2 regions of the Rhizobium sp. NLR22b genome follow, and region 2 is predicted to be linked to the other one. Evidence: predicted binding sites of a transcription regulator. Region 2 holds the regulator's gene; the other holds the start of a gene.
What was found. Region 2 encodes HrcA, which represses chaperone genes, less so after heat shock. Its sites were predicted from a motif close to GTTAGCACTCNCNNNNNGNGAGTGCTAAC; they were not measured.

Region 1 (15,211 bases), 470 kb from region 2:
AGATAGGGCACGCCACGCAGGAAGGCGAGCGGTTCGGGCTCCTGACCGGCGGCGAAATCGTCGTAGCCGGAGAGATCGCGCTCGATCAGCCGGACGTTGCGATAGCCCTTGGCCGCAAGCCACAGCCGCACCGAGGCGAGATGAATGAGATCGACGAGCACGACGGTGTCGAAATCGCGTGCCAGCTCATCGATCGGCACATCCCGCAACAGACCGGAGCCGAGCACGACGGCGGTCCGCCTCTGCCTGAGGCCGGCCGCTGCTGCACGGATTGCGTTGCGGCTCTTCTCTTCGTGGTCGGCCCAATCCCCGGCGCAACGTCCGGCCCGCGACCAGAGATTGACGGAATTGCGGATGAACTTCCGATGGCGCTTGCCGGTCAGTGGCAATGTCGCGGCATAGAGGAGCGCTTCGGTGATCATGATCATATCCGCATTCTGAACAATGCCTCATCGTTCAATCGATTCTGGCAGCGCCATCAAGGCCCTCCGCCCTTGCCGCTCTCCGCCCAATCCGCTAGGACACCGCCACTGTCACAGTCAGCGGAATTCCCGGAAATGAACGACAAGCAGAAGAAACCGCAAAAGCTCAAGGCCCGCCTGCCGCGCGGCTTCGTCGACCGGACGGCCGACGATATCCGCGCCGTCAACGAGATGACGGCAAAGATCCGGGAAGTCTATGAGCATTATGGTTTCGATCCTGTCGAAACGCCGCTGTTCGAATATACCGATGCGCTCGGCAAGTTCCTGCCCGATAGCGACCGGCCGAACGAGGGCGTCTTCTCGCTGCAGGACGACGACGAGCAATGGATGTCGCTGCGTTACGACCTGACGGCGCCGCTTGCCCGCCATGTCGCCGAGAACTTCAACGAGATCCAGCTTCCCTACCGCACCTATCGCGCCGGCTACGTCTTCCGCAACGAGAAGCCGGGCCCCGGCCGTTTCCGCCAGTTCATGCAGTTCGACGCCGATACCGTCGGCGCGCCGGGCGTCCAGGCCGATGCCGAAATGTGCATGATGATGGCCGATACGCTCGAGGCGCTCGGCATCAAGCGCGGTGACTATGTCATCCGCGTCAACAACCGCAAGGTTCTGGATGGGGTCTTGGAGGCGATCGGCCTCGGCGGCGGCGACAAGGCCGGCCAGCGCCTCAACGTGCTGCGCGCCATCGACAAGCTCGACAAGTTCGGCCCGGAAGGCGTCTCGCTACTCCTCGGTCCCGGCCGCAAGGATGAATCCGGCGATTTCACCAAGGGCGCCGGGCTCAACCAGGAACAGATCGACAAGGTTCTGTTCTTCGTCGGCATCAAGGATTACGCCGAAAGCGCCGCACGCCTCGCCGGACTCGTCGCCGGAACGTCGAAGGGCGGCGAAGGCGTCGAGGAGCTGAATTTCATCGGTGCGCTCGTCACGAGCGCCGGCTACGGCTCCGATCGAATCAAGATCGACCCTTCCGTCGTGCGCGGCCTCGAATATTATACCGGCCCGGTCTATGAGGCCGAGCTTCTCTTCGACGTCACCAACGAGAAGGGCGACAAGGTCGTTTTCGGCTCGGTCGGCGGCGGTGGTCGTTATGACGGCCTCGTCTCCCGCTTCATGGGCCAGCCGGTGCCGGCAACCGGCTTTTCGATCGGCGTCTCCAGGCTGATGACGGCGCTGAAGAACCTCGGCAAGCTTGGCGCCAGCGAAGTGATCGAGCCGGTGCTGGTCACCGTCATGGACGGCGATGTCGAGGCGATGGGCCGCTACCAGAAGATGACGCAGCAATTGCGCGCCGCCGGTATTCGCGCCGAGATGTTCCAGGGCAACTGGAAGAAATTCGGCAACCAGCTGAAATATGCCGACCGCCGCGGCTGCCCCATCGCCATCATCCAGGGCGGCGACGAGCGCGCTGAAGGCGTCGTGCAGATCAAGGATCTGATCGAGGGCAAGCGCCTTTCCGGCGAGATCGAGGACAATGCCAGCTGGCGCGAAGCCCGCGTGGCGCAGGAGACGGTTATGGAAGCCGATCTCGTCGCCAAGGTGAGGGAAATCCTTGCCGCGCAGGCGGAGGATCGAAAGAGGGCTGGCGGTGATGTCTGAGACATATACGTGCCTTCCGGCACGCCCTTCGCCTGTTGTTCGGAGCGCAGCATGCCCCTGATCAACCTCCCGGAATTCTCCAACGACCTGCTTGCCGAATTCGCTTCGCGAAATTCCGAGCGCATCGATACGCCGGTCATACAGCCGGCCGAGCCGTTCCTCGATATCGCCGGCGAGGATCTTCGCCGCCGTATCTTCATGACGGAAAGCGAAACCGGCGCCAGCCTCTGCCTGCGTCCCGAATTCACCATCCCCGTCTGTCTGCGCCACATCGAGACGGCAACCGGCACGCCGAAGCGTTACGCCTACCTCGGCGAAGTCTTCCGCCAGCGCCGCGAAGGCGCCAATGAATTCTACCAGGCCGGCATCGAGGATCTCGGCGACATCAACATACCTGGCGCCGATGCCCGCGCCATTGGTGACGCCACAGGCATTCTCGCCCGCCTGCTGCCGGGCCGGCGCTTAGCCGTGACGTTGGGCGATCAGGCGGTGTTCGAAGCGGTCGTTCAGGCGCTCGGCCTGCCGCTCGGCTGGCAGAAGCGCCTGATCCACGCTTTCGGCAATATGACGCAACTGGAAGCCTTGCTGGCAAGCCTCGTCAGCCCGCAATTCGTCACCGGCCCTGACGACGATATCGCCAGGCTTGTTGTGTCAGGTGACGAGCAGGCGCTGGTCGCCCATATCGAGCACGAGATGCAGGCGACCGGTTATTCCTCAAATGCCAGCCGCTCGCCGCTGGAGATCGCCCGGCGGCTCAAGGAAAAGCTCATCCTGTCCGAGACGCGTCTCGACGATGCGGCCTTCCATGTGCTGCAAGAGTTCCTGTCTCTGCACGTGCCGCTCGTCAATGCGTCCGCAGCACTTGCCGGCTTTGCCGACGCTGCCGGCCTGAAGCTCGGCAATGCGCTGTCGCGCTTCAACGGCCGCGTCGCCGCCCTTGCCGATGCCGGCGTCGACCTGTCCTGCCTGGATTACCGCGCCGCTTTCGGGCGTCCGCTCGATTATTACTCCGGCCTCGTCTTCGAGGTGACGGTGGAAGGCTCGAGCGCGGTCCTGGCCGGCGGCGGCCGCTTCGACCGGCTGTTGACCTTCCTCGGCGCGACGGACCGCATTCCGGCCGTCGGCTTCTCCTTCTGGCTCGACCGCATCGAAACCGAAAGGGCAGCCGCATGACGATCACCATCGCGCTTCCCTCCAAGGGCCGGATGAAGGACGACGCTTCGGCGATCTTCGAGCGGGCCGGCCTGCCGATCTCGGCGGTTGGCAACGACCGCTCCTATCGCGGCCGCGTCGAAGGCTGGGACGATATCGAGATCACCTTCCTGTCGGCGTCGGAAATCTCCCGCGAGCTCGGCAACGGCACCGTCGATTTCGGCGTCACCGGCGAGGATCTGATGCGGGAAGGCTTTGCCGAGGCCGACAAGCGCGTCGAATTCTGCGCCCGGCTTGGCTTCGGCCATGCCGATGTCGTCGTCGCGGTGCCCGAGATTTGGCTCGATGTCGACAGCATGGCCGATCTCGGCGATGTCGCCGCCGATTTCCGCGCCCGCCACGGTCGGCGCCTTGCCATCGCCACCAAGTATTGGCGCCTGACCCAGCAGTTCTTTTCGAGCCAGCACGGCATTCAGCTTTATCGCATCGTTGAAAGCCTGGGCGCGACCGAAGGCGCTCCCGCCTCCGGCTCGGCCGATATCATCGTCGATATCACTTCCACCGGCTCGACGCTGCGCGCCAATCATCTGAAGGTGCTCCAGGACGGCATCATCCTGCATTCAGAGGCTTGCCTCGTGCGCGCCCGCAAGGAGAGCCATGCGGGCGAGCCGGCGGTGCAGGCGATCATCGAGGCGGTGCGCGCCGCCCTCTGATCCCGGTCATCAAGGCATAAAATGACCCGCCGTCGGATGACGGCGGGTTTTGCATTTTTGGGAGGATATCAACCGCTATCAGGCGGCTGCGTAGGCACCGCGGCGGGCGTCGAGCGAGTAGGCGCCTGCGCCATTGGTTGCGAGCATGATATAGGCGCCGGCGAGCGTGATGTTCTTCAGGAAGTTGACGAAGTTCAGGCCGTTAATCCAGCCGTTGGCGGCGGCCGGGAAATCGGGAACGTTGACTGGCGCAAGATGGAAGACCACGCCGGTGAAGACGCAGAAGACGGCAAGCAGCCAGCCGACGATGCGGACCTGGAAACCGACGAGCACGGCAATGCCGGTTGCGAGTTCGAAGAGACCGGCGAGATAGGTGAGCGCGGTGGAGGCCGGAAGGCCGGCGCCGGCGATCATGCCGGCAGTGGAAGCCGGATCGGTGACCTTGCCGAAGCCGGCAAAGATGAACATGAAGGAAAGAAGGATCCGGGCGATCAGGATGATGACATTGTTGGCGTTCGACATGGACATTGTCTCCGTTTGAATGGCTCTGGAGATCTTGGTGCCCCGGCACCTGTTGGACCTCTGATGCGTTCTATGTCGCCTTTTTCTGCCGTTATGGAAAGATAAACGGAAGCAGACGCTTCGTTCAATAATATGGAACGATGCCGTCGCTTGCCTTTCTGGAGCATCGTCTTCTATGGTCGCCGCCAAACATGGAGTCCCCTATGGCAGATCTTTCCGCATTTCCGATCACCACGCGCTGGCCGGCGAAAAATCCCGATATCATCCAGCTCTATTCCCTGCAGACGCCGAACGGGGTGAAGTATCGGTCGCCCTCGAAGAACTTGGGCTCCTCTATGAGCCGCATTATATTTCCTTTGCCGCAAACGAGCAGAAGTCGCCGGAATTCGAATCCCTGAACCCGAACGGCCGCATTCCGGCGATCATCGATCCGGACGGGCCTGGGGGAAAGCCGATCGGCCTGTTCGAATCCGGCGCCATCCTGCTCTACCTCGCCGAAAAGACCGGCAAGCTCATCCCCGCCGATGCCGCCGGCCGCTATGAATGCATCCAGTGGGTGTTTTTCCAGATGGCCGGAATAGGTCCGATGCTCGGCCAGTTCGGCCATTTCCACAAATTCGCCGCCGACAAGGTCGCCAATAATTCCTATCCGGTGGAGCGTTACCGCGATGAATCCAAACGCCTGCTCGGCGTGCTCGAAGGCCGGTTGCAGGGCCGTCAGTGGATCATGGGCGATCAATATACGATCGCCGACATCACCACCTTCACCTGGGTCCGCGGCGCCGACATCTTCTATGGCGGCCGTGAGATTCTCGACTATGCGAAATTCCCCGCAGTCTCCGATTGGCTGGAGCGCTGCATCGCCCGCCCGGCAAGCGCCAGAGGCCTCAACATTCCGGTCAAACCGGAGTAACGGACGATCCGCCGGAAAATGCAAAAGGCCGCCCTGAGGCCCAGCCACTAAGGGGGTATTACTCAAGCTGGAGATTTCGGACACTCAACGCGGCTTCGATTGCCTCTCTCTCCCGGGGAGTGAACGTCAGCTTTTGCAAGAACCCGCATCGCCCGAACTTCGCGATCGCCGCAGATGTGGAGGTTCGGCGCGGTAGTCCGACTGGAAACCGGCAAACCCCGTATCAAGGACGCGATCCGCTTCGGCTGACGACCGCAATCCCGGCGGCATTCGGTCGGAGTCAGGCTTTTTTGACGCCGGCTTCCACAAATCGCAGATGGCGATGACTCTTTTCACCTCCTTGAAGCGTCGTTGTTGCGACCGTCGTCGAGCGGTCGAAACCAACCCGACTAAGGACTGAGAAATGGATCTGGAAGGAAAGCGAATCGTGGTCGTCGGCGGGAGCCGCGGCTTGGGGAGTGGGCTCGCCGAGGCATTCGTTGCTCGCGCGGCCGAAGTCACCGTGGTCGCCCGAGACGCGACGGCTGAGCAGCGGCCGGCTAAGCAACCGGCCTTCACCGCCATATCCGCCGATGCGACCGATGCCGACGCGGCGTGGCGGATCATGGAGCAGACGCGACCTGATGTTGTCATCATGAATGCCGGTGCGAAACCGTCCATGGAACGGATCGACCGCATTGGCTGGGAGGCATTCACGACCAACTGGAATGTGGACGTCAAGGCCGCGCTGCATTGGGTACAGGCTGCCCTGACTTTGCCAATGGCGCCGGGCGGGCTCGTCGTCCTGGTCTCCAGCGGAGCCGCCGTGCAGGGGTCGCCGCTATCGGGAGGTTATGCCGGCGCCAAGCGCGCGCAGTGGTTCATTGCAAAATATGCCGAAGACTTGTCGGCCGAACTCGGCCTGGGCTTGCGGTTCCGGGTCATCGTTCCCCGGCAGATGTTCGTTGGAACTGGTGTGGGCGATACCGGAATTGGGGCCTATGCTGCGAAGGCGGGTCGGACATTTGCCGAGCAGGCCGCCACCTGGCCGGACATGACGCCGCGGACTTTCGGTGATACGGTCGCCGAACTGATCGGCGATTCCGGCCTCGCCGAGGCCATGGTCTATGCCGTGCGTGGTGATACGGGTGTGACGGTCATCGAATGACGAAAGACCCAGCTCTCGGGGCCGAAGAGAGGAAAACTCTGCTCGAAGACCTGGCCAGGGAAGCGGACGCGCTTCGCCCCCAACTGCATCGTTATGCTGCTCGTCTGGTGGGTTCGGTGATCGACGGCGAGGACGTGATTCAGGACGCGTTTGTCAGGGTATTTGCGACGGCCGGCTCGATCCCACCGGGCACGCGGCTGCGACCGTGGCTGTTTCGCATCGTCCACAATCGAGCCATAGATGCCCTGCGCCAGCGCAGTACGCGCCGGTCGGAGCCGCTTGAGATGGCCTTTGATCTGGCCGATATCAGCGCCGTCGGCCCGGAGGACGCGCTGATCCGGCGGGACACGGTGAGTATCGCCCTGGGTCATTTTGCAGAATTGCCGGTGCCGCAACGCAGCGCGGTGATCCTCAAGGATGTGCTGGGAGAGTCGCTTGCGGATATCGCAGCGCTGCTGGAACTGAGTGTCGATGCCGTCAAGGCCCATCTGTCGCGCGGTAGGACGCGATTGCGCGCGATCTCCGACGTGCGGTCTGAGGTCGCGCCGTCGCCAAGTCCCGAGGCCCAGAACTTTGCAGCGCTCTTCAACGCCCAAGATTGGGACGCGCTGCGTCGCTTGCTGGCCGATGACGTTCGGCTTCGCCAGGCGCGACGGCCGGAAATCTCGGGTGCCGCCGACGTCGGTCGGTTCTTCACCTACTATGCCCAATATCCGCCGGTCAGGCTCGAACCGGCCTGGCTGGAAGGCCGGGAAATATTGCTGGTATCGGCCGAACCGTCGGGCGGTCCTTCCTATTTCATGCTGCTCGAATGGCGCGGGCAAAAGATAAGCCTGATCCGCGACCATCGCTACGCGACCTATGTCATGGATGGTGCTGATGTCATGCCGGCCGCATCGCGGTGACCGATACTGGTCGAGACGAGCTTTCTCGCGGCCCGCTATGCGCCGAATACCAAATCAGAAGCCAATGCCCGAAAGCCTGCCACGTGAAGTTAGGTTCACGCGATAGGCTTAGGGAACCGCAAATTTAGCGATTCCACGTTTTACGTTAGTGGCTGAGCCCGGAGGCGGCCTTTATCTCGCGTCGCCGGTCTTCACTGCCAGCTTGTGATCTGGGTTGCGTCTTGCAGCTTGAAGCGCGGAAAGATGAAGACGCCGGCCATGCGGCCGCTGTATTTCTCCTCGAGCCCGCTCGACTCCCCCATGCAAAACAGCGGCTGACGGAAACCGTTCCGCGTGATGATCGTCGTCGAAAAACAGAAAGAGGAGCAGTGCGTCGCCGCCTGCTCGAACAGCTCCAGCACGTGGCTGCGATCCTTGGTATCGTAGCAGCGGATCAGGTTCAGCAGGCCGCATTCATCGGCGGAGATGCCGTGCAGCATCGCGCTCCATTTGCCGAGACGGATCAGGCCGGTCGAAAAATCTCCGGTCCAGCTTTCGGAAACTGACAGCTGAGCAAGCATCTGGTGATTTTGATGATTGTCGTTCAGGGAGCCGGTCATCAAGGGCACGGCTGCATTGGCTTTGGCGATCTTAAACAAGGCGTTCCCCAGTTCGGATGCGGCTCCGACGCCGCACGCTCGGCAAACACAAAGAAACAGGATCATGGGACAGGGGCATAATGCCCGCGCCTACACCGGCGATCGTTGCGGCCGTTCGAGTCTCCGGACCGGAGCCTCTCGAGTACGCAACTATGGCATCGCCTTCTCGCGCTCGTCTGATGGCGAAAATCATCGCCGGGCGCGCATCAATTGCAGCGCGGATTTATAGGAGCTTTTGCACAAACGGCAACGGCTTTTTAAGGGCTGTTCGGATCGGCATCAGTTGCGGGAAATGTCGGCATCCCCGCGTCTTCGGCCAGAAGTGATCAGTTTCAGCGCTTTTCGACCCGTTTCGCTGCGCTTGCGGGAGAAAGCCTGCCCCCCGTAAGCAATCTCCCGCGCATAGGAAATGAGCGGCGACATAAGCCTGACGAAAGCTTCGCGAGCGCGGACGCACTGCGCAGCATAAAATAGCGCGCAACGGATCGAATCATTTTTGGCGAAAAGAAAAGGGCGACCCGAGGGCCGCCCTTCCTGTTCCGGATGTGCCGGAATGGATTTCAGTGACGGCTTTCGCCTATCACATCATGTCCATACCGCCAGTTCAGCGCGCTTTACGCGCTGAACCATTTTGAATGATGGGCGGTTTCATGGACGATGTTGTGACAGGCCGGAGGCCTATCACATCATGTCCATACCGCCCATGCCGCCCATGCCGCCCGGCATAGCCGGAGCGTCCTTCTTCGGCAGCTCGGCGATCATGGCTTCGGTGGTGATCAGCAGCGATGCGACGGAAGCGGCATCCTGCAGGGCGGTGCGAACGACCTTGACAGGGTCGATGATGCCCATGCCGATCATGTCGCCATATTCGCCGGTCTGGGCGTTGTAGCCGTAGTTGTCCTGATCCTTGTCGAGGATCTTGCCAACGACGATCGAAGCTTCGTCACCAGCGTTCTCAGCGATCTGGCGGGCCGGAGCCTGCAGAGCGCGACGAACTATGTTGATGCCGGCTTCCTGGTCGTCGTTGACGCCCTTGGCGGAGATCTTGACGGAAGAACGGAGCAGGGCAACGCCGCCGCCCGGTACGATGCCTTCCTGAACGGCAGCGCGCGTCGCGTTGAGGGCGTCGTCGATGCGGTCCTTCTTCTCCTTGACTTCGACTTCGGTCGAGCCCCCGACGCGGATGACGGCAACGCCACCAGCGAGCTTGGCAAGGCGTTCCTGCAGCTTCTCGCGGTCGTAGTCGGAGGTGGTTTCTTCGATCTGCGCCTTGATCTGGGCAACACGGCCTTCGATGTCGGACTTGGCGCCCGAACCGTCGACGATCGTGGTGTTTTCCTTGGAGATCGAAACCTTCTTGGCACGGCCGAGCATGTCGAGCGTGACGCTTTCGAGCTTGATGCCGAGGTCCTCGGAGATGACGGTGCCGCCGGTCAGGATGGCGATGTCTTCGAGCATGGCCTTGCGGCGGTCGCCGAAGCCAGGCGCCTTGACGGCAGCAATCTTCAGGCCGCCGCGCAGCTTGTTGACGACGAGCGTTGCAAGGGCTTCGCCTTCGACGTCTTCAGCGATGATGAGGAGCGGCTTGCCGGTCTGGACGACGGCTTCGAGAACCGGGAGCATCGACTGCAGGTTCGAGAGCTTCTTCTCGTGGAGGAGAATGAAGACGTCTTCGAGGTCGGCGACCATCTTTTCCGGGTTGGTGACGAAGTAGGGGCTGAGATAGCCGCGGTCGAACTGCATGCCTTCGACGACTTCGAGTTCGGTTTCGGCGGTCTTGGCTTCTTCAACCGTGATGACGCCTTCGTTGCCGACCTTCTGCATGGCTTCGGCAATGTCGAGACCGACCTGACGTTCGCCGTTTGCGGAGATCGTGCCGACTTGGGCGACTTCCTCCGAAGTGTTGATCTTCTTGGCCTTGGCCTGGAGATCCTTGACGACTTCAGCAACGGCGAGATCGATGCCGCGCTTCAGGTCCATCGGGTTCATGCCGGCGGCAACGGCCTTGGCGCCTTCGCGAACGATCGCCTGGGCAAGAACGGTTGCAGTCGTGGTGCCGTCGCCGGCGATGTCGTTGGTCTTCGAAGCGACTTCGCGGACCATCTGGGCGCCCATGTTTTCGAACTTGTCTTCGAGTTCGATTTCCTTGGCGACGGAAACGCCGTCCTTGGTGATGCGCGGAGCGCCGAACGACTTGTCGATGATGACGTTACGACCCTTCGGGCCGAGCGTGACCTTCACTGCATCGGCGAGAATGTCGACGCCGCGCAGCATCTTTTCGCGCGCGGTGCGGCCAAACTTGATTTCTTTAGCTGCCATGTTTGTGACTCCTGAATTCGATTTGTTCGGGCGAAACGCCCGTCAGCCATTTCGGGAAAGCGGATCGGCCGATCAGCCGATGATGCCCATGATGTCGGCTTCCTTCATGATCAGAAGGTCTTCGCCGTTGATCTTGACTTCAGTGCCGGACCACTTGCCGAACAGAACGCGGTCGCCAGCCTTGACGTCGAGAGCCACGACCTTGCCGGACTCGTCACGTGCGCCGGAGCCGACGGCGACGATTTCGCCTTCCTGCGGCTTTTCCTTGGCGGTGTCGGGAATGATGATGCCGCCCTTGGTCTTCTCTTCGGACTCGACGCGACGAACGACGACGCGGTCGTGAAGCGGACGGAAATTGGTGCTTGCCATTGTCTAATCCCTCGATCGAATGACATTCGCGGACCGGAGCGGTCCACATGGATAAGTGTTAGCACTCCTCTAAGGTGAGTGCTAGCGCTCGAGCATTTAGGGATGGCTCCGAGAGGAGTCAATGAGAGCAATCACGAATTTTTGTGCCGGAATTGTGAAGAGGCGGTGAATTATCGGAGATTGTCGTTGAAATGTTCTCTAACCGTTGCGTTCGGCAACGTCGCCCGACCTTGCCATTCGCTCTGGCCGGGATTGCCGGCGCTCTTGTCTGCCAAGGTGAAGAAAATGCCTTGCCATCGCCTTGCGCCTTTGCAATGTCACCGGTGACTGAAGCAAATCGGGAAATCGGCATGGCCAGGCGGATAGAAAACTTCTCGCAGATATCGGCGCATTACGACGTGGTGCTCTGCGACGTCTGGGGGGTGGTTCACAACGGCGTCGATCCGTTTCCGAAGGCCGCCGCCGCCCTTCAAGCCGCGCGTGAGAGCGGCGTCGCCGTCGTCCTCATCACCAATTCGCCGCGCCTTTCCTGGCAGGTGGTTGAGCAGTTGCGCCATATCGGAGTCCCCGACAGCGCCTATGACCGGATCGTCACCTCGGGCGACGTCACTCGCGGGCTGATTTCAGAAGGGCCGAAGACGGTCTTTCTGCTCGGCCCCGAGCGCGACAAGGCGCTTCTCGAAGGCATTGGCGTCGAACGTCGGCCGGCGGGCGAAGCGCAATCGCTCGTCTGCACCGGCTTTTTCGACGACGAGACGGAGAAGCCCGAGGATTACACCGACATGCTTCTGGATTTTCAGGCACGCGACGTGCCGATGATCTGCGCCAATCCCGACCTCGTCGTCGAACGTGGCCATCGCATCATCCCCTGCGCCGGCGCCATGGCCGCCTATTACGAGCAATTAGGCGGCAAAACCCGCATTGCCGGCAAGCCGCACCAGCCGATCTACGAAGCGACGCTTGCGGCCGCCCGCGAGCTTCGCGGCGATTTTTCCATTGACCGCGTGCTGGCGATCGGAGACGGCATGCCGACGGATGTGCGCGGCGCCTTGAATTTCGGTCTCGATCTTCTCTACATCAGCGGCGGTATTCACGCGAAGGAATACACCTTGAACGGCGAGACCGACGAAGCGATCCTCAACGCCTATCTCGATCGGGAGAAGGCGGCGCCGAAGTGGTGGATGCCGCGTCTTGCATGAAGAGAAGCCAGCCGATGACCGTCTTCCACCGCAATGAAACCCGCGAACCCTTGCCCGCCCATCTCAAGGGCGGGGTGATCGCCATCGGCAATTTCGACGGCGTGCATCGCGGCCATCAGTCGGTGCTGAACCGTGCGCTCGAAATCGCCAAGGCGCGCGGCATTCCTGCCCTGGTGCTGACCTTCGAGCCGCATCCGCGCACGGTGTTCCGGCCGCAGACACCGGTCTTCCGTCTGACGCCCGCGCCGCTCAAGGCCCGCATCCTGGAAACCCTTGGTTTCAATGCGGTCATCGAATATCCCTTCGACTATGAATTTTCGCAGCGCTCGGCCGACGATTTCATCCATTCGATCCTGAAGGATTGGCTCGGCGCCTCCGAGGTCGTCACCGGCTTCGATTTCCATTTCGGTCGCGGTCGCGAAGGTGGTCCTGCCTTTCTGATGAATGCCGGCCAGACCTATGGTTTCGGCGTCACTCTGATCGATGCCTTCCGCGACGAGAACGCCGACGTCGTCTCTTCGAGCCACATCCGGGCGCTCCTGAAGGACGGCAATGTCAGCGAAGCGGCCGGCATGCTGGGCTACCGCTACACTGTCGAAGCCGAGGTGATCGACGGCGAAAAGCTCGGCCGCCAGCTCGGTTTTCCCACCGCCAACATGCGCCTGCCGCCCGAGGCCGAACTCGCCGCCGGCATCTACGCCGTCCGCTTCCGCCGCCAGGACGGAATGCTCCACGATGCCGTCGCCAGCTATGGCCGCCGGCCGACCGTCACGGAAAACGGCGCGCCGCTGCTCGAAACCTATCTCTTCGATTTCAGCGGCGATCTCTACGGCCAGCGCTGCGCCGTCTCCTTCTTCGGCTATATCAGGCCCGAGCTGAAATTCGACGGCCTCGATGCGCTCGTCGCCCAGATCAAACGCGACGAGGAGGAGGCGAGGGCGCTGCTGGCGGGCGTCGTGCCGCTCGGCGAACTTGATCGGAAACTGTGTTTCGCCTGAGTTCGTCACGGCTCGGGATATTCCGCATGGTGGAATCGGCCCTGACCTGGGTTGCCAGGCCTGCGATTTCTTCTCTTCCTTTTCCCGGCAAAAACGCCTATGAACCGGCGCTATGACGAAATTTCGGCTGGCGACCACGATACGAATTATCGGCCCGGCCTTCCGCGCGCGCTAAGCGGCCGGGAGGTCCGGGTTTTTGGCGCTTGCGAGCAGGCGCTTCCGCCGCCACCTATTTTCACGTCCGTTGCGCCCCTCCCTGGGCCGCCAAAAACGATTGTCGAACATGACCGAAACCGCCGAAAAGATCGATTACTCGAAGACCCTCTATTTGCCCGAAACCGATTTCCCGATGCGCGCCGGTCTGCCGCAGAAGGAGCCGGAGCTCGTTGCCCGCTGGCAGCAGATGGATCTCTACAAGAAACTGCGCGCCTCCGCCGCCGGCCGCGAGAAATTCGTCCTGCACGACGGCCCGCCCTACGCCAATGGCAACATCCATATCGGCCATGCGCTGAACAAGATCCTCAAGGACGTCATCAACCGTTCGTTCCAGATGCGCGGCTATGACGCCAACTACGTGCCCGGCTGGGATTGCCATGGCCTGCCGATCGAATGGAAGATCGAGGAGGAGAACTATCGCGCCAAGGGCAAGGCCAAGCCCGACCTGAGCGAGCCGGCGGCGATGATCGGGTTCCGCCGCGAGTGCCGCGCCTATGCCGAGAAGTGGATCAAGGTCCAGGGCGACGAGTTCCAGCGCCTCGGCATCGTCGGCGACTTCGAAAACCCGTATCTGACGATGAACTTCCATGCGGAAAGCCGTATCGCCGGTGAACTGCTGAAGATCGCCGCAAGCGGCCAGCTCTACCGCGGCTCCAAGCCGATCATGTGGTCGGTCGTCGAGCGCACCGCGCTTGCCGAAGCCGAGGTCGAATACCACGATTATGAAAGCGACACGATCTGGGTGAAGTTCCCGGTCGCGAAGGGCTCGGAGAGCCTCAAGGATGCCTTCGTCGTCATCTGGACGACCACGCCCTGGACGATCCCCGGCAACCGCGCGATCGCCTATTCCTCACGTGTCGCCTACGGCCTTTACGAAGTCACGGCCGCCGACAACGATTTCGGCCCGCGCCCGGGTGAAAGGTTGATCTTCGCCGACAAGCTGGCTGAAGAATCTTTTGCCAAGGCAAAGCTGCAGTACAAGCGTCTCGCCGACGTCACGGCTGCCGATCTCGCCGGCATCACCTGCGCGCATCCGCTTAGAGGCCTCGACGGCGGTTACGAGTTCGAAGTCCCGCTGCTCGAGGGCGATCATGTCACTGACGATGCCGGTACCGGTTTCGTGCACACGGCGCCGAGCCACGGCCGCGAAGACTTTGACGTCTGGATGGCGCATGCCCGTGAGATCGAGGCGCGCGCCATCGAGACCAAGATCCCGTTTCCGGTCGACGACGGCGGCTTCTACACGGCCGATGCCCCCGGTCTGGAAGGCGCACGCGTGATCGACGACAACGGCAAGAAGGGCGATGCCAATGATCGCGTCATCAAGGCGCTGATCGATCGGAACGCGCTCTTTGCCCGCGGCCGTCTGAAGCACCAATATCCGCATTCCTGGCGCTCCAAAAAACCGGTGATCTTCCGCAACACGCCGCAGTGGTTCGTCTATATGGACAAGACGCTGTCGGATGGGACGACGCTGCGCAATCGGGCGCTGAGCGCGATCGATGACACCCGCTTCGTGCCGGCCGCTGGCCAGAACCGTCTGCGCGCGATGATCGAGCAGCGCCCGGACTGGGTGCTTTCCCGTCAAAGAGCGTGGGGCGTGCCGATCTGCGTCTTCGTGAATGAGCAGGGCGAAGTCCTGAAGGACGAGGCCGTCAACCAGCGCATCCTCAATGCCTTCGACGCAGAGGGCGCAGACGCCTGGTTCGCCGAAGGCGCCAAGGAGCGCTTCCTCGGCAACGAGCATGATCCGGCCAAGTGGACGCAGGTCATGGATATCCTCGACGTCTGGTTCGACTCCGGCTCGACGCACACCTTCACACTGGAAGACCGCCCCGACCTGAAATGGCCGGCCGACCTTTATCTCGAAGGGTCTGATCAGCATCGCGGCTGGTTCCATTCCTCGCTCCTGGAATCGGCCGCCACCCGCGGCCGCGCGCCCTATAACGCCGTCCTCACCCATGGTTTCACCATGGACGAGAAGGGCGAGAAGATGTCGAAGTCGAAGGGCAACGTCACCGCCCCGCAGGAAGTGATGA
Region 2 (15,211 bases):
TGGAAGAAGGCAAAGATCGACGTGCTGCTGCACTCTCAGTCGGCCGACATCGCCCAGGGCGTCGACAGCGCCGCCGACCAGCAGGGCGACGAGGGCGCCGGCGACCAGGGCATCATGTTCGGTTACGCCTGCAAGGAAACGCCGGACCTGATGCCGGCCCCGATCTATTATTCCCACAGGATTCTGCAGCTGCTAGCAGCCGCCCGCAAGAAGGGTGACGGCGAAGTCGCCAAGCTCGGCCCCGACGCCAAGAGCCAGGTGACCGTGCGTTACGTCGACGGCAAGCCGTCGGAAGTGACCTCGATCGTGCTTTCGACCCAGCATCTCGACGAGAGCTGGGATTCCAAGAAGGTTCGCGCGGTCGTCGAACCCTATATCCGCGAAGCACTCGGCGAACTGAAGATCGCCGAGGATTGCAAGTGGTACATCAACCCGACCGGCAAGTTCGTCATCGGCGGACCGGACGGCGATGCAGGCCTCACCGGCCGCAAGATCATCGTTGACACCTATGGCGGTGCGGCTCCGCATGGCGGCGGCGCATTCTCCGGCAAGGACACGACCAAGGTCGACCGTTCGGCTGCCTATGCCGCCCGCTACCTCGCCAAGAACGTCGTCGCCGCCGGCCTTGCCGACCGCTGCACGATCCAACTCTCCTACGCCATCGGCGTCGCGCAGCCGCTGTCGATCTATGTCGACCTGCACGGCACCGGCAAGGGTGTGTCGGAAGACCAGGTCGAAGCGGCGATCCGTCAGAATATGGACCTCTCGCCATCGGGCATCCGCCGTCACCTCGACCTCAACAAGCCAATCTACGCCAAGACCTCGGCCTACGGCCATTTCGGCCGCAAGGCCGGCCGTGACGGCTCGTTCTCCTGGGAGCGCACCGACCTCGTCAAGGCGCTCAAGGAAGCCGTCAAGACCAAGGCTGCTGCATGACGGATATGGAGCGCCGGGGACGGGCGACCGAAGCCTTTTTCGGTCGCCGCAAGGGAAAGGCCCTGCGCGAACAGCAGGCGGAAACGCTGAACAGCCTGCTCCCGGCATTCCTCATCGATCTCTCGGCGGCTCCCCCGGAGCCGCTGACATCCCTCTTCCCGATCCCGGTCACGACATTGCGGCTGGAAATCGGTTTCGGCGGCGGCGAACATCTGATTCATCGGGCGCTCGAAAGACCTTCGACCGGTTTCATCGGCGTCGAACCCTTCGTCAATTCGATGCAGAAGCTTTTGTCGCGCATCGGCGAAACCGGTGCCTCCAATATCCGCGTCTATAATGACGATGCAACGCAACTGCTCGACTGGCTGCCGGATGGCACGCTCGACCAGATTGATCTGCTCTATCCCGACCCATGGCCGAAGCGGAAGCACTGGAAGCGCCGCTTCGTCTCGAAGACCAATCTCGACCGCTTTCATCGCGTGCTGAAGCCCGGCGGCCTTTTCTGCTTCGCCTCCGACATCGACACCTATGTGAACTGGACGCTGATCAAATGCCGCGACCATGGCGGCTTCGACTGGATGGCGGAAAACGCGGCGGATTGGCTGACCCCCTATGAGGGCTGGCCGAGCACGCGCTACGAGACGAAAGCGCGCCGCGAGGGCCGTTCCTCGGCCTATCTGACATTCAGGAAGATCTGACTTCAGCGAACACTGCGCTGGAAGCAATTGAAGGCCATGTAGTGCCGTGCGGCACCAACGACGATTAGTTCCGAAGCAGTATGGCTTTCAAATGCATGATGGCATTTGGTTTTTCATAGGCACTGATGGCGTTTGACGGTCAGTGCAGACTGACCGTCTTCAATTCGTCTTCGGCCGCCTTGAAGAAGGTGCTGGAGCGGTTGTCCGTCAGAAGGATGGGCGTGCCGTCGGCGCCGAAGAGTGCCCAGAGATCGACGTTCGGATCGATATCCGGCGCCTCTGGGAAGCACTTGGCGACCTCTTCAGTGCGCATCTTTCTGATATAGGCGACCTCGCCGTTGCCGATGTGGGCAAGCTCGGATTTGGTCAAGCGAGACGTGGCTTCTTTCATCAACATTCCTGTTCCTCCGGGAGAAGGGACCAACGGTTCGACAAACCGTTGTGCTACTGTGAAACCGAAATGTTAATTTTCTTGACCATGCGGGCGGGTTCGGGACGAATTAGATCGACGGAGAGCAGACCGTTCTTGAGGCCGGCGCCAAGCACCTGCATGCCGTCGGCCAGCACGAAGGTGCGCTGAAACTGGCGGGCGGCGATGCCGCGATAGAGATAGTCCCGCTCGCCCTGCTCCAGCTGGCGGCCGCGGATCACAAGCTGGTTCTCCTCGGTGGAGACATCAAGCTCCTCCTCGCTGAAACCGGCAACCGCAAGGGTGATGCGCAGACGTTCGGGGGCGCCGCTGTCGGCGGCGATGCGTTCGATATTGTAAGGCGGGTATCCGTCGCTCGCCTTGGAAATGCGCTCCAGCGTCTTTTCCATGGCGTCGAAGCCCAGAAGCAAAGGGCTGGCGAAAGGCGTAATGCGGCTCATCTCTTTTCAAGTCCTTGATGCAAGCGACCATCCCGGACCTCAAGCGCAGCATCCGGATGCCGCTAATATGGGGGCATGATTACGGCGCTGCAAGGCGCGCACGACCCTCCCCAATTTAAACATCTGTCAATTTTCGAATGGCCGCGGCCGCCTCCTTGCTTGACAAAGGACCTGCTGCCTCGCATCAAAACATGCCCGCGCGTAATGTGCCGATTTGCGACGGGAAATGAAGAGATGGTGTCTGCCGGGACAACCGGCATGGCGGAAACGGGACGAGTGGAATGGCAAGCGCGAGAAAGATCATCATCGACACGGATCCCGGCCAGGATGACGCGGCCGCCATCATGCTGGCTTTCGGCAGCCGCGATGAGCTCGAGGTGCTGGGGATCACGACGGTCGCTGGCAACGTGCCGCTGTCATTCACCAGCCGCAACGCGCGCATCGTCTGCGAGCTCTGCAGCCGCACGGATGTAAAGGTTTTCGCCGGAGCTGATAGGCCGATCGCCCGCAAGCTGGTGACGGCAGAGCATGTGCATGGCAAGACCGGGCTCGACGGCCCTGATCTGCCCGAACCGACGATGGCGCTGCAGCCCGGCCACTCCGTCGATTTCATCATCGAGACGCTGCGCCGCGAGCCGGAGGGCACAGTGACGCTCTGCACGCTCGGGCCGCTCACCAATATCGGCATGGCCTTCCAGAGGGCGCCCGACATCGTTGCCCGCGTTCGCGAGCTGGTGATGATGGGCGGTGGTTTTTTCGAGGGCGGCAACATCACACCGGCCGCCGAATTCAACATTTATGTCGATCCCGAGGCCGCCGACATCGTTTTCCGTTCCGGCGTCCCGATCGTGATGATGCCGCTCGACGTGACGCACCAGCTGCTGACCCGCAAGGACCGGGTCAAGCGCATGGCCGAGATCGGCACGGCGCCGGCAAAGGCCATGGTCGAAATGCTGGAATTCTTCGAACGCTTCGATATCGAGAAATACGGTTCCGACGGCGGGCCGCTGCACGACCCGACGGTTGTCGCCTATCTGCTGAAACCAGAGCTTTTCCAGGGCCGGGACTGCAATGTCGAAATCGAGGCCCAGTCCGAACTCACCGTCGGGATGACCGTCGTCGACTGGTGGCATGTGACCGACCGCAAGCGCAATGCCAAGGTCATGCGCCATGTCGATGCGGACGGCTTCTTCGATCTGCTGATCGAACGCTTCGCCCGCATCTGATTTTATCTCCTTCTCCGAGCCGGAGAGGGAAACCGAGCTCAGGCGTCCTTCTCGTCGAAGACGGAATTGATCTCGGCCTCGACCGGCTTCGGGCCACCCTTGGCGACGCCGACCATGGCCGGGCGCAGGACGCGTTCGCCGATGGTGAAGCCGGCCTGCACGACCTGGACGACGGTATTGTTCGGCACTTCGGAGTTCGGCACTTCGAACATCGCCTGATGGAAATTCGGATCGAATTTCTGGCCAACCGGCTCCAGCTTGCGAACGCCGTGGCGCTCCAGCGCCGCGAGCATCGCGCGCTCGGTCATCTCCACACCTTCGATCAGCGTGGTGAGGCCGGCATCGGCCGTGGCCTTGGTCTCCGGAGAGATGGCGTCCAGCGCCCGGCGCAAATTGTCCGAGACGGCGAGCATGTCCCGGGCGAAACCGGCGACGGAATAGGATTTTGCATCCTTGACCTCGCGCTCGGTGCGGCGGCGCAGATTATCCATCTCGGCGGCAAGGCGCAGATAGCGGTCACGCAGCTCGGCATTCTCGGCCTTCAGGAGGTCGAGCGGATCCGGCTGGTTTGCCTCCTCCTGCCCGGCAGTGGCTGTTTCGACGTTGACGGCAGCGTCGGCTGCGGCGTTGGCCGCAGTTGCGTCAGGTCCGTTTTTCGTCGTTTCATCGGTCATGACGGTCTCCGGTTGGTATTTTCAGATGCGCCCGATATCGAGGTTTGACCGGAAAAAATCAAGTCTGCGTGACGAAGAAGCGAAAATTCCGCGGCTTCGCCAGTGATGACATCAAAGCGGATTGCGCGACAGGCGGGAGACGAGCTGGGCGGTATAATCCACCATCGGCACGATACGGGAATAATTGAGCCGCGTCGGGCCGATGACACCGACGGCGCCGACAATCCGATCGTCCTCGTCGCGATAGGGCGCGACGATGAGCGACGAGCCGGACAGCGAGAAGAGCTTGTTTTCCGAACCGATGAAGATCCGAACGCCCGAACCACTTTCGGCCAGGTTAAGAAGCTCGATCAGGCTATCCTTCTTTTCGAGATCATCGAACAGCATGCGCAGCCGGTCGAGATCTTCGGCGCCGGCGAGGCCTTCGAGCAGATTGGCGCGGCCACGGATGATCAGCTGGGCGGGCTTTCCCTCGTCCGGGCTGCCGGCCCAGACGGCGATGCCGCGCTCGACAAGATCGCGCGAGAGCGCATCGAGTTCGTGACGGACATCATCCTTCAGACGGCTTAATTGTTTGCGCAGCTCCGGCAGCGTCTGGCCGGACATGTGGGCGTTGAGGAAATTCGCCGCCTCCGTCAATTGCGACGAGGTGATGCCTGCCGGCAGTTCGATGATGCGGTTTTCCACCTGATCGTGATCGCCGACGAGTACGGCGAGCGCCTTTGTCGGCTCAAGCCGGATGAACTCGACATGTTTCAACACCGGATCGCTTTTCGAGGTGATGACGAGGCCGGCCCCGCGCGAGATGCCGGAAAGCATGCGACTCGCCTCGTTCATCATCGATTCTACCGGATTGCCGCCGCTTTCGGCCCGCACCTGGCGATCGATGCTGGCACGCTCCTCGGCGGAGAGATCGCCGATCTGCATGAAGGCATCGACGAAGAAGCGCAGCCCGATCTGGGTCGGCAGCCGGCCGGCGCTGACATGCGGGGAATAGATGAGACCGAGCTCTTCGAGATCGCTCATGACGTTGCGCACCGAGGCCGGCGACAGCGACATCGGCAGCAGGCGCGACAGATTGCGCGAGCCGAGCGGCTCGCCGCTTTCAAGATACCCTTCGACGATGCGGCGGAAAATTTCCCTGGAGCGTTCGTCCAGTGCAGCAACGGCATCCGAAACCGACGTCGACCTGATGCCCATGAACCTTTTCAAACCCACGCTGATGATGCTCCCGAAAATATAGTCAAACTCGCACCCGTGGCAAAAGGGAATTTGCAAATGGGCGCCGCCAATCGTAGAAGCGGTCAACAACTCCAGGAGATGAGAATGCGGCCTTCAGGCAGAAAAACCGACCAGATGCGCAAGGTCTCGTTCGAGCGCAATTTTTCCAAGCATGCGGAAGGCTCGTGCCTGGTGAAATTCGGCGATACGCACGTGCTTTGCACCGCGAGCCTCGAGGAAAAGACGCCGCCATGGCTGCGCAACACCGGCAAGGGCTGGGTCACGGCCGAATACGGCATGCTGCCGCGGGCAACCGGCGAGCGCATGAAGCGCGAGGCCGCCGCCGGCAAGCAGGGCGGCCGCACGCAGGAAATCCAACGGCTGATCGGCCGGTCGCTGCGCGCCGTCGTCGATCTGCAGGCGCTCGGCGAAAAGCAGATCACGCTCGATTGCGACGTCATCCAGGCCGACGGCGGCACACGGACGGCCTCGATCACCGGCGGCTGGATCGCGCTCTACGACTGCCTGAAATGGATGGAAAGCCGCAACATGATCAAGGTCGACCGGGTCCTGAAGGACCACGTCGCCGCCATCTCCTGCGGCGTTTTCGCCAGCCAACCGGTCATCGACCTCGATTATCTCGAGGATTCCTCGGCCGAGACCGACGCAAATTTCGTCATGACCGGCGCCGGCGGCATCGTCGAAATCCAGGGCACGGCCGAAGGCACGCCGTTCAGCGAAGAGGAATTCAGTTCGCTGATGCGGCTTGCCAAGAACGGCATCGGCGAACTCGTCGCCCTGCAGAAAGAGGCGATTGCGGGATGAACCCCATGCTGGAAGGCATGTTGGAAACGGCGCTCTATGCGCGCGATCTCGATCAGGCCGAGACGTTCTACGAAGACGTTCTCGGGCTTGAAAAGATCACCCGCGCCGGCAATCGGCATGTCTTCTTCCGCTGTGGGCCTGGCGTTCTCCTGATCTTCAACCCCGAGGAAACGATAAAGCCACCGGCACCCGACGCACTGCAGGTGCCGCCGCACGGCACGACCGGGCAAGGCCATGCCTGTTTCCGGGTGTCCGGTCGCAATATCGATGCGATGGCCGAACAGCTGATGGCGGCTGACGTCGCGATCGAATCCGAGGTGTACTGGCCAAACGGCGGCCGCTCGATCTATTTCCGCGACCCTGCCGGCAACAGCCTGGAATGCGCGGAGGCAAAAATCTGGGGCATCGAACAGGATATCTGAATGCGCAAGCTCGAAACCAAAACCATCGTCGTCGCCAGCCACAATGCCGGCAAGATCCGCGAGATCCAGGAACTGATCGGACCGCTCGGCTTCACCGCCAAGTCTGCGGCCGAACTGAATTTCGTCGAACCTGACGAGACCGGCACGAGCTTCGAGGAGAATGCGACGATCAAGGCGGTCGCTTCAGCCAATGCCGCGGGCATGCCGGCGCTTTCGGATGATTCCGGCCTGGTGGTCGACGCGCTCGGCGGCGATCCCGGCGTCTACACCGCCAACTGGGCGGAGACGGCAGACGGCACGCGCGACTTCGACATGGCGATGGCCAAGGTGGAAAAGGCGCTGCAGGATGCGGGCGCCACGACGCCGGAACAGCGCGGGGCGCGTTTCGTCAGCGTACTTTGCCTGGCTTGGCCGGACGGGCACACGGAGCTTTTCCGCGGCGAGGTCGAAGGCAACGTCGTCTGGCCGCCGCGGGGCACCCAGGGCTTCGGCTATGATCCGGTTTTCCAACCCGAGGGTTACGACGTTACCTTCGGCGAAATGAGCGGCGAGGAGAAACACGGCTGGAACGTCGGCAAGCCACAGGCGCTGTCGCACCGGGCCCGTGCCTTCAAACTTTTCGTCGAAACCTGCCTGGAGGCATAAGGTCTGTTCGTGGGCAATTTCGATACGCCAAGCCTCTCGCGCGACGCCGCGCTGCTGCCCGATACCGGCGAGCCCGGCTTCGGCGTCTATGTGCATTGGCCCTTCTGCGCGGCGAAGTGTCCCTATTGCGACTTCAACAGCCATGTACGCCATCAGCCGGTGGACCAGGAGCGCTTTGCATCAGCCTTTTTGAAGGAGATGGCGGCGGTCCGGGCAATGAGCGGTCCGAAGACGGTGACGAGCATCTTTCTCGGCGGCGGCACACCGTCGCTGATGAAGCCGGAGACGGTCAATGCCATTCTTGACGGCATCGCACGGCACTGGCATGTGCCCGCCGGCATCGAAATCACCATGGAGGCCAATCCGTCGAGCGTCGAGGCCGAGCGGTTTCGCGGCTACCGGGCTGCCGGCGTCAATCGTGTCTCGCTCGGCGTGCAGGCGCTGAACGACCGGGATCTGAAATTCCTCGGCCGGCTGCATGACGTCGCCGACGCGCTGAAGGCGATCCGGCTGGCGCGCGAGATCTTCCCGCGCATGTCCTTCGACCTCATCTATGCCCGGCCGGAGCAGACGGTCGAGGAATGGGAGAAGGAACTGAAGGAAGCGATCTCCTATGCAGTCGACCATCTGTCGCTCTATCAGCTGACCATCGAGGAAGGCACACCCTTCTTTGGCCTGCACAAATCGGGCAAGCTGATCGTGCCGGACGGCGAGCAATCGGCCCTGCTCTACGAGGCGACGCAGGAGATCACGGCGCGTGAAGGCATGCCCGCCTACGAGGTCTCCAATCATGCCCGGCCGGGCGCCGAAAGCCGCCATAACCTGACCTACTGGCGTTACGGCGACTATGCCGGCATCGGTCCGGGCGCACACGGCCGGCTGACGCGTGGGCATGAGAAGCTTGCGACGGCGACCGAGCGCAAGCCGGAAGCCTGGCTCGAGATGGTCGAGCGCGACGGCCACGGCATTCTCGACCAGGAACGGCTCGGTTTCGAGGAACAGTCGGACGAGTTGCTGCTGATGGGACTGCGGCTCCGGGAAGGCGTCGATCTCGCCCGCTGGCAGCAGCTTTCGGGCCGCGAGCTCGACCCGAAACGAGAGGAATTCCTGCTCGAACATAAATTCGTCGAGCGGATCGGCAATTCGCGCCTGCGCTGCACTCCATCGGGCATGCTGATCCTCGATTCCGTCGTCGCTGATCTCGCCTGCTGACATCCAACGAGGTTGATCCGGGCGCGGCAGCGACATCGCCGTCCGCGCCGGAAAACAAGTCTCAGCCGTGGGTGGTCGCGCCCGCCTTGAACAGGCTGCCGGTCGGCGTCTTCAGGAACATCTCGAGCGGAATGTGTTCCTGGTGCAGGAAGCCGGTCGCCGGCAGCAGGCCGTCGCGGACCATTTCTATGACGGCGACGACAGAGGCCGACGTCGTCCAGGCAATCGCCGTGCGGCGGGCGCCGGCAATTTCGATCGGGTAATAGGCGCGCACGAATTCCTTGCGGCGCAGGTTGCCGTTCTCCGTGCCTTCCGCGGCGACATGGACATAGACGACATCGTCTTCAACAGGCGGCTTGGCATTGGTCAGGATTTCGCCGGCGAGCCTGCGCTTGTCGCGCATCAAGAGCTCATGGAAGAAGAAGTTCATCAGCTCCATGTGCCCGGGATAACGCATGGTCTTGTAGTCGAGATTGTCGACCTTATCGAGCATGGTGTCGCACATGGTGCCGAGGCCGCCCGATGTCGTGAAGGCTTCGAGCTTGACGCCGCCGACATAGATGGTCTCGTGCCACTCCATCGGCGAGACGAGCTTGCGCACGCCGCCTTCGATGACCTCACAGTCGTTCAGATATTCGTTGACGACGCCTTCCGGCGACCAGTTGAAGGCATAGCCGAGGAGACCCGTCGGATGCTGCGGCAGGGCGCCGACGCGCATGCGGATCGATCGGCAGCGATCGAAGCCATCGGCGAGGCTTGCCCCGACGACGCCGACGAAACCGGGCGCCAGGCCGCATTGCGGCGCCATCAGTCCGCGGGCGGTCTTCGACAGCTCGATGATGAAATTGGTGGTCGGGACGTCTTCGGTCAGATCGAAGTAATGGACGCCGGCAAAATGGGCGGCACGGGCCAGCTCAATGTTCAGATGATAGGGCAGGCAGGACAGCACCGCCTCGACATTCGAGAGCAGTTCGCCGATCAGCTGCGGATCGGATACGTCGCCTGCGCGGCATCTGAAGGGCACCTCGCCCGGGGGCAGCTGCGCATCGACACCGATAACCTCGAAGCCGCCTTCATGCAAAAGCGTTGCCGCCAGCCGCCCGACCTTGCCCAGGCCGAGAACGGCGATCTTTTCGAAACTCATTCATTCCCTCCCATGCGCCCTTTCGGCGCTCGTTCTCGAATGCGGGAGGTATAGAATAAAAAACCTATAAAGGAAAACGGCTGGAATCGCTTCCAGCCGTCAAATTTCCCGACAGGTCCGCCGGTTATTCGTTGATCAGCCGCTTCAGCAGCTCGATTTCGTGCGAAAGCTTGGTGTCACCGGATATCAGCTCCTCGATCTTGCGCACGGCGTGCAGCACGGTCGTGTGATCGCGCCCGCCGAAGCGGCGGCCGATTTCCGGAAAGGAGCGCGGCGTCAGCGTCTTCGACAGATACATGGCAATCTGGCGCGGCTTGACGATGACGCGGGTGCGGCGATTGGAGACCAGTTCCTGGCGCGAGACGTTGTAGTGCCTGGCGACGATGCGCTGAATATCCTCGATCCGCACGCGGCGCGGTTCGCCCGAACCGACGAGATGGGCGAGCAATTCGTCGACGCGCTCGATCGACAGGTTCGGTTCGAAGGAGCGGCGGAAGATCAGTTGGTTGAAGGCGCCTTCGAGTTCGCGGCCGCTGGCCGTGATGTTGCGGGCGACGTGCTGAAGCAGATCTGCCGGAATTTCGAGCGACGGATCCTCGAGACGGGCCGCGGCCAGACGCCGCTTGAGGATTTCGAGGCGCATTTCGTAATCCGGCGCGTCGAGTTCGATGGCAACGCCGCCCTGCAGGCGTGAGCGGACGCGCGGATCGAGAGACTCCAGCTCCCATGGCGCGCGGTCGGCGGCGACGACGACCTGCTTGGCGCTGTCGAGCAGCATATTCAGGAGGTGGCAGAATTCATGCTGGATCATCTTGCCCTGCAGGAACTGCATGTCGTCGATGATCAGGAGATCGATGTTGCGCAATGAATCCTTCAGCGTCAGCGCGTCGTTGTCGCGGATCGCCGTGGCGAAGCGCCACATGAAATATTCGGCCGTCAGATAGACGACGCGCAGGGCTCGCGGGTTCTGCACCGCCGCATTGGCGATCGCCTGCAGCAGATGGGTCTTGCCGAGCCCGACCGTCGAATGGACGAAGAGCGGATTGAAACGTACGGCGCCGGAGCCAACTTCCGCGATCGTCTTGGCAGCCGCAAGCGCGACGCGGTTCGAGCTGCCTTCCACGAAGGTATCGAAGGTGAAACGGCTGTCGAGCGGCGAACCGAACAGCGGCGTACCGAGGCTTGCGGGCCTTGCGGCGGCAACGGCCGAAACCGCCTGCTGGACGGCCTGACCGGCCGGCTGGGCGCTTGGCGGACGGCGCATCTGCGCGGGAGCAGCCGGCTCGGGCTGGACCACCTCGTCGACGGCCTTCATGCCGCTGCGGGTTGCCGTGCGCACCAGGATTTCGATCTTCAGGATTTCCGGGTCTTCGGCCTGAAACAGACCGGTAATGAGATCGAGATAACGATTGTTGATCCACGACTTCAGGAAGGTCGTGGGAACCGAAAGGCGAACAACGCTCTTTGATACCGAATGCAGCTTCAGCCTGGCGAACCAGCTGGCATAGACGTCAGGACCGACCTGGGCCTTCAAGCGCGCGCTGACACGCTCAAACAAAATGCTCTGCTTCATTTCCGCCTTTGCTTCCCCCACTTCCTGGCGAATGGAGCCGAACGCCTGCGGTGCCGCATCCCCGTTGTCGAGCCCGCCCGCCATCATCGTATTTATCTGCATAATGCCGCCTTTCAATTCCACCGGGCGGCCTCCGCTAAAACAGCCGCCCGATCATTCCCCGCTTTGACGGGCTGGCGGCATCCTCATGAAGCCACCCGCCTGCCGGTTCACTCAAACACGGCACAGAAGCCCGTTGCAGGTACCGCGTTCATGCGGCGCCTTCATCGGCTTTCCATGCCAAGCTGTCGGTCAATCCTCGTTTTCGGCCGACCAGCCCGAACGCAATATTACTATCCCCTATCCGGCAGCCTCACGCTAAACGTGTGATTGCCATAGGCACAAAACGTCCCTGCCCCGTAACAGCCACGTTACGGCCCAAATCCGTCAAGTGCTTGAAAAAACGGAAGCGCAAGGCTCCGTAACAGATGGCACAAATTCATCGCCCTGCCGACGTGGCAGTTAAGACCGAACTCTACAGGTGATGTCCGCGCCCTCTGTTGGACGCCATTTAGGCAGGATCAAATGGCAAGATCAACGATGAATTTTACGCAAAATTAAGATGCGGCCATTGACTCCAGCGACCCTTTTCGGGCGTCACACCAGCGTCAAAAAAGAATCGCAGTTGAATCAACGAGATTCCCCGTTCGGGCTATTTTGACACGCAAAGAAAGAAAAAAAATAAAAATCTGCTTGACTCGCCCCTGATCCGCAAAGGTTCGGCCAGAGTCGCGCAGCGAGAAAGCATCCTTGCGCAAGTCATTGTTTTTGAACACTTTTTCCTGTCATGGCACTGACACGAAACAGTCGTGAGATTCACCATGCAGAGGCCGTTCGGCAGAATCGAAAAAGCCCGGTAAAATTACCGGGCTAATCATAACGAGGAGGTCGTTAATGGATTATTACGCGGTCGCGGAGACCGACAGAGCCTTCACACGAGCGGCCAGGCGAGAGACCTTGCGCGACGCCGTGTTGGAGTGCAGCACGCCCTTGCTGGCGGCGCGGGCGAGTTCCGGCTGAGCGGCCAGGAAAGCTGCCTTCGCCTTGTCGGCGTCACCGGATGCGATGGCCTCTTCGACCTGGCGAACGAAAGTACGAACGCGCGAGCGACGAGCCTTATTGACGTCGGTACGGCGGGCGATCTTGCGGGTCGCTTTTTTCGCCGAAGTTGTATTGGCCATGGATGCCTCTCTCAAGAATTCGAACAAACTCCGCCATTACCGCGGGCCCTGCGGCCACCAAATCCAGCAATGCGGGAGCAATCGCGGAAAACCAGAGCGGCTTTCCGAACCGTGGGCGGGCATATAACCCTAAAGCCGGCCCACGTCAACGCGGATTTTCAAGCTTTCCGGCGGCAAGCGCCGAAAAGCATTCAACGGTGCTTGAAGGCAGGTTTGCGCTTCTCGATGAAGGCGGTCATGCCTTCCTTCTGATCGTCCGTGGCAAAGAGACTATGAAACAGGCGGCGTTCGAACCGCAACCCTTCCTCCAGCGTCGTCTCGAAGGCGCGGTTGACCGCCTCCTTGGCCATCATGACCGAGGGCTGCGACAGCGCGGCGATCTTTTCGGCGGCGGCCAAAGCCTCATCGATGAGACGCTCGGGCGCCACCACACGCGAAACGAGTCCCGACCGTTCCGCCTCGGCCGCATCCATCATGCGGCCGGTCAGGATCAGATCCATGGCCTTCGCCTTGCCGACGGCGCGTGTCAGCCGCTGAGAGCCGCCCATGCCGGGAATGACGCCAAGGGTGATCTCCGGCTGGCCGAACTTCGCGGTCTCCGAAGCGATGATGAAATCGCACATCATGGCGAGCTCGCAGCCACCACCGAGGGCAAAACCGCTGACGGCAGCGATCACCGGCTTGCGCGCCTTGGCGACATCATCCCAGCCGCTGATGAAATCACTCTTATAGATATCGGCGAACTGAAGCGACTGCATCTCCTTGATGTCGGCGCCGGCGGCAAAGGCGCGTTCGGAACCGGTGAGCACGATCGCGCCGACGGCATCGTCTTCATGGAAAGCGGCACAGGCCTGCTTCAGCTCCCTCAGCACGGTAGAATTCAGCGCGTTCAGCGCCTGCGGGCGGTTCAGCGTGACGAGGCCGACAGTGCCTCGGGTTTCGACGATCAAGGTCTCGTAAGCCATGCTGTTCTCCCGGTTTCTCACTGTTACTTCTGACAGGCGGCGCAATAGAAGGTGGAGCGGCCCGCCTGCACGACACGGGCGACCGTACCGCCGCAGCCGGGCGTGCCGCAAGCCTCACCTTCGCGATCATAGACGGAGAAGGAATGCTGGAAATAGCCGAGCGATCCGTCGGCCTGGATATGGTCTCGCAGCGACGATCCGCCGGCGGCGATCGCATCGGCGATGACGTCGCGGATCGAGGCGACCAGCAGGTCGAGCTGCTGCTTCGGCCGGCCGCCCGGCGTCACCAGCGTGCCGGCAGCACGCAGCGGCGACAAATGCGCGCGCCACAGCGCCTCGCACACATATATATTGCCGAGACCGGCAATGTTCTTCTGGTCGAGCAGCGCGCTCTTCAGCGGCTGTGCCTTGTCGCGAAGACGTTCGGCCAGATAAGTGGCGCCGAGTTCGTTTCCCGTCGGCTCCGGGCCGAGATCGCGGAAGAAGGGATGGGCGGCGAGATCGGCGCGTCCGACCATATCCATGAAGCCGAAACGACGCGGGTCGTTGTAGATGACGCGGCGTGCACCGTCCGGACCCTGCAGATGAAAGACGACGTGATCGTGTTTCTCATCCTTCGAGCGGGCGTGGTGGAATTCGCCCGCCATTGCGGAGGCGGAGCCCTTCTCGATGCGAAAGGAACCGGACATGCCGAGATGGGAAATCAGCGTGTTGCCGTCGTCGAGATCGACCAGCAGATATTTGGCGCGCCGACCAAGGCCGATGATGGTGCGGCCGGAAACCCTGTCCGCCAAGGCATCGGGAAAGGGGAAGCGCAAATCCTTACGCCGCAGTTCCAGCCTGGCAATGAGAGCTCCTTCCATCGCCGGCGCCAGGCCGCGCTTGACGGTTTCGACTTCTGGCAATTCCGGCATCTTAACCCATCTCTATTGAACGTGTTTCAACCGAGGACGATGTGCGCTATAGCGCCAGTGTGCCGCGGAGAGCGCGGTCCAGTGATAACGTCGCGCGCGGTCTTTCGCTACGGTCGCCGCGCCGATCTTCAAGGAACGGAGCAGCCTGATGTCAGAAAGCCGCACTTCCGCCGATGGCGGCATGGAGACCTCCTACGGCTTCCGCGAGGTGCCGGGCGGCGAGAAGCAGGGCCTGGTCAACCAGGTGTTCCACAAGGTCGCCAAGCGCTACGACATCATGAACGACGTTATGTCGGCCGGCATGCACCGGGTCTGGAAAGATGCGATGATCTCGGCGCTCAACCCGCGCAAGGAGGCGGGCTACAAGGTGCTCGACGTGGCCGGCGGCACCGGCGACATCGCCTTTCGCATCATCGAGGCCTCGGGCCGGCAGGCACGCGCGACGGTGCTCGATATCAACGGCTCGATGCTCGGCGTCGGCGCCGAACGGGCGGCAAAGAAGAAGCTTTCCGACAATCTCACCTTCATCGAGGCGAATGCCGAGGAACTGCCGTTCGAGGCCGCCAGCTTCGACGCCTATACGATCGCCTTCGGCATCCGCAATGTGCCGAGGATCGACAAGGCGCTGTCTGAGGCCCATCGCGTGTTGAAGCGCGGCGGACGGCT

Region 1: the regulator HrcA is predicted to act here: its motif matches at 10,817-10,845, upstream of groES (co-chaperone GroES).

The regions. Positions count from the first base shown of each region.
Region 1 is NZ_JABDWM010000001.1:185,739-200,949, reverse strand. Features, by position in the region: gene HJC00_RS00910 (hypothetical protein) at 1-428, opposite strand, end outside; gene hisS (histidine--tRNA ligase) at 558-2,081, shown strand; gene HJC00_RS00900 (ATP phosphoribosyltransferase regulatory subunit) at 2,133-3,254, shown strand; gene hisG (ATP phosphoribosyltransferase) at 3,251-3,946, shown strand; gene HJC00_RS00890 (DoxX family protein) at 4,025-4,468, opposite strand; partial or broken gene HJC00_RS00885 (glutathione binding-like protein) at 4,672-5,381, shown strand; gene HJC00_RS00880 (SDR family NAD(P)-dependent oxidoreductase) at 5,785-6,528, shown strand; gene HJC00_RS00875 (sigma-70 family RNA polymerase sigma factor) at 6,525-7,433, shown strand; gene HJC00_RS00870 (hypothetical protein) at 7,625-8,071, opposite strand; gene groL (chaperonin GroEL) at 8,753-10,390, opposite strand; gene groES (co-chaperone GroES) at 10,463-10,759, opposite strand; gene HJC00_RS00855 (TIGR01459 family HAD-type hydrolase) at 11,110-11,958, shown strand; gene HJC00_RS00850 (bifunctional riboflavin kinase/FAD synthetase) at 11,973-12,956, shown strand; gene ileS (isoleucine--tRNA ligase) at 13,240-15,211, shown strand, end outside.
Region 2 is NZ_JABDWM010000001.1:651,084-666,294, forward strand. Features, by position in the region: gene metK (methionine adenosyltransferase) at 1-936, shown strand, start outside; gene HJC00_RS03080 (tRNA (guanosine(46)-N(7))-methyltransferase TrmB) at 933-1,634, shown strand; gene HJC00_RS03085 (DUF1150 family protein) at 1,774-2,031, opposite strand; gene HJC00_RS03090 (Hsp20 family protein) at 2,079-2,504, opposite strand; gene HJC00_RS03095 (nucleoside hydrolase) at 2,786-3,730, shown strand; gene grpE (nucleotide exchange factor GrpE) at 3,769-4,404, opposite strand; gene hrcA (heat-inducible transcriptional repressor HrcA) at 4,516-5,604, opposite strand; gene rph (ribonuclease PH) at 5,731-6,450, shown strand; gene HJC00_RS03115 (VOC family protein) at 6,447-6,872, shown strand; gene rdgB (RdgB/HAM1 family non-canonical purine NTP pyrophosphatase) at 6,873-7,517, shown strand; gene hemW (radical SAM family heme chaperone HemW) at 7,527-8,729, shown strand; gene HJC00_RS03130 (saccharopine dehydrogenase family protein) at 8,791-9,873, opposite strand; gene dnaA (chromosomal replication initiator protein DnaA) at 9,998-11,548, opposite strand; gene rpsT (30S ribosomal protein S20) at 12,388-12,666, opposite strand; gene HJC00_RS03145 (enoyl-CoA hydratase) at 12,858-13,631, opposite strand; gene mutM (bifunctional DNA-formamidopyrimidine glycosylase/DNA-(apurinic or apyrimidinic site) lyase) at 13,655-14,545, opposite strand; gene ubiE (bifunctional demethylmenaquinone methyltransferase/2-methoxy-6-polyprenyl-1,4-benzoquinol methylase UbiE) at 14,694-15,211, shown strand, end outside.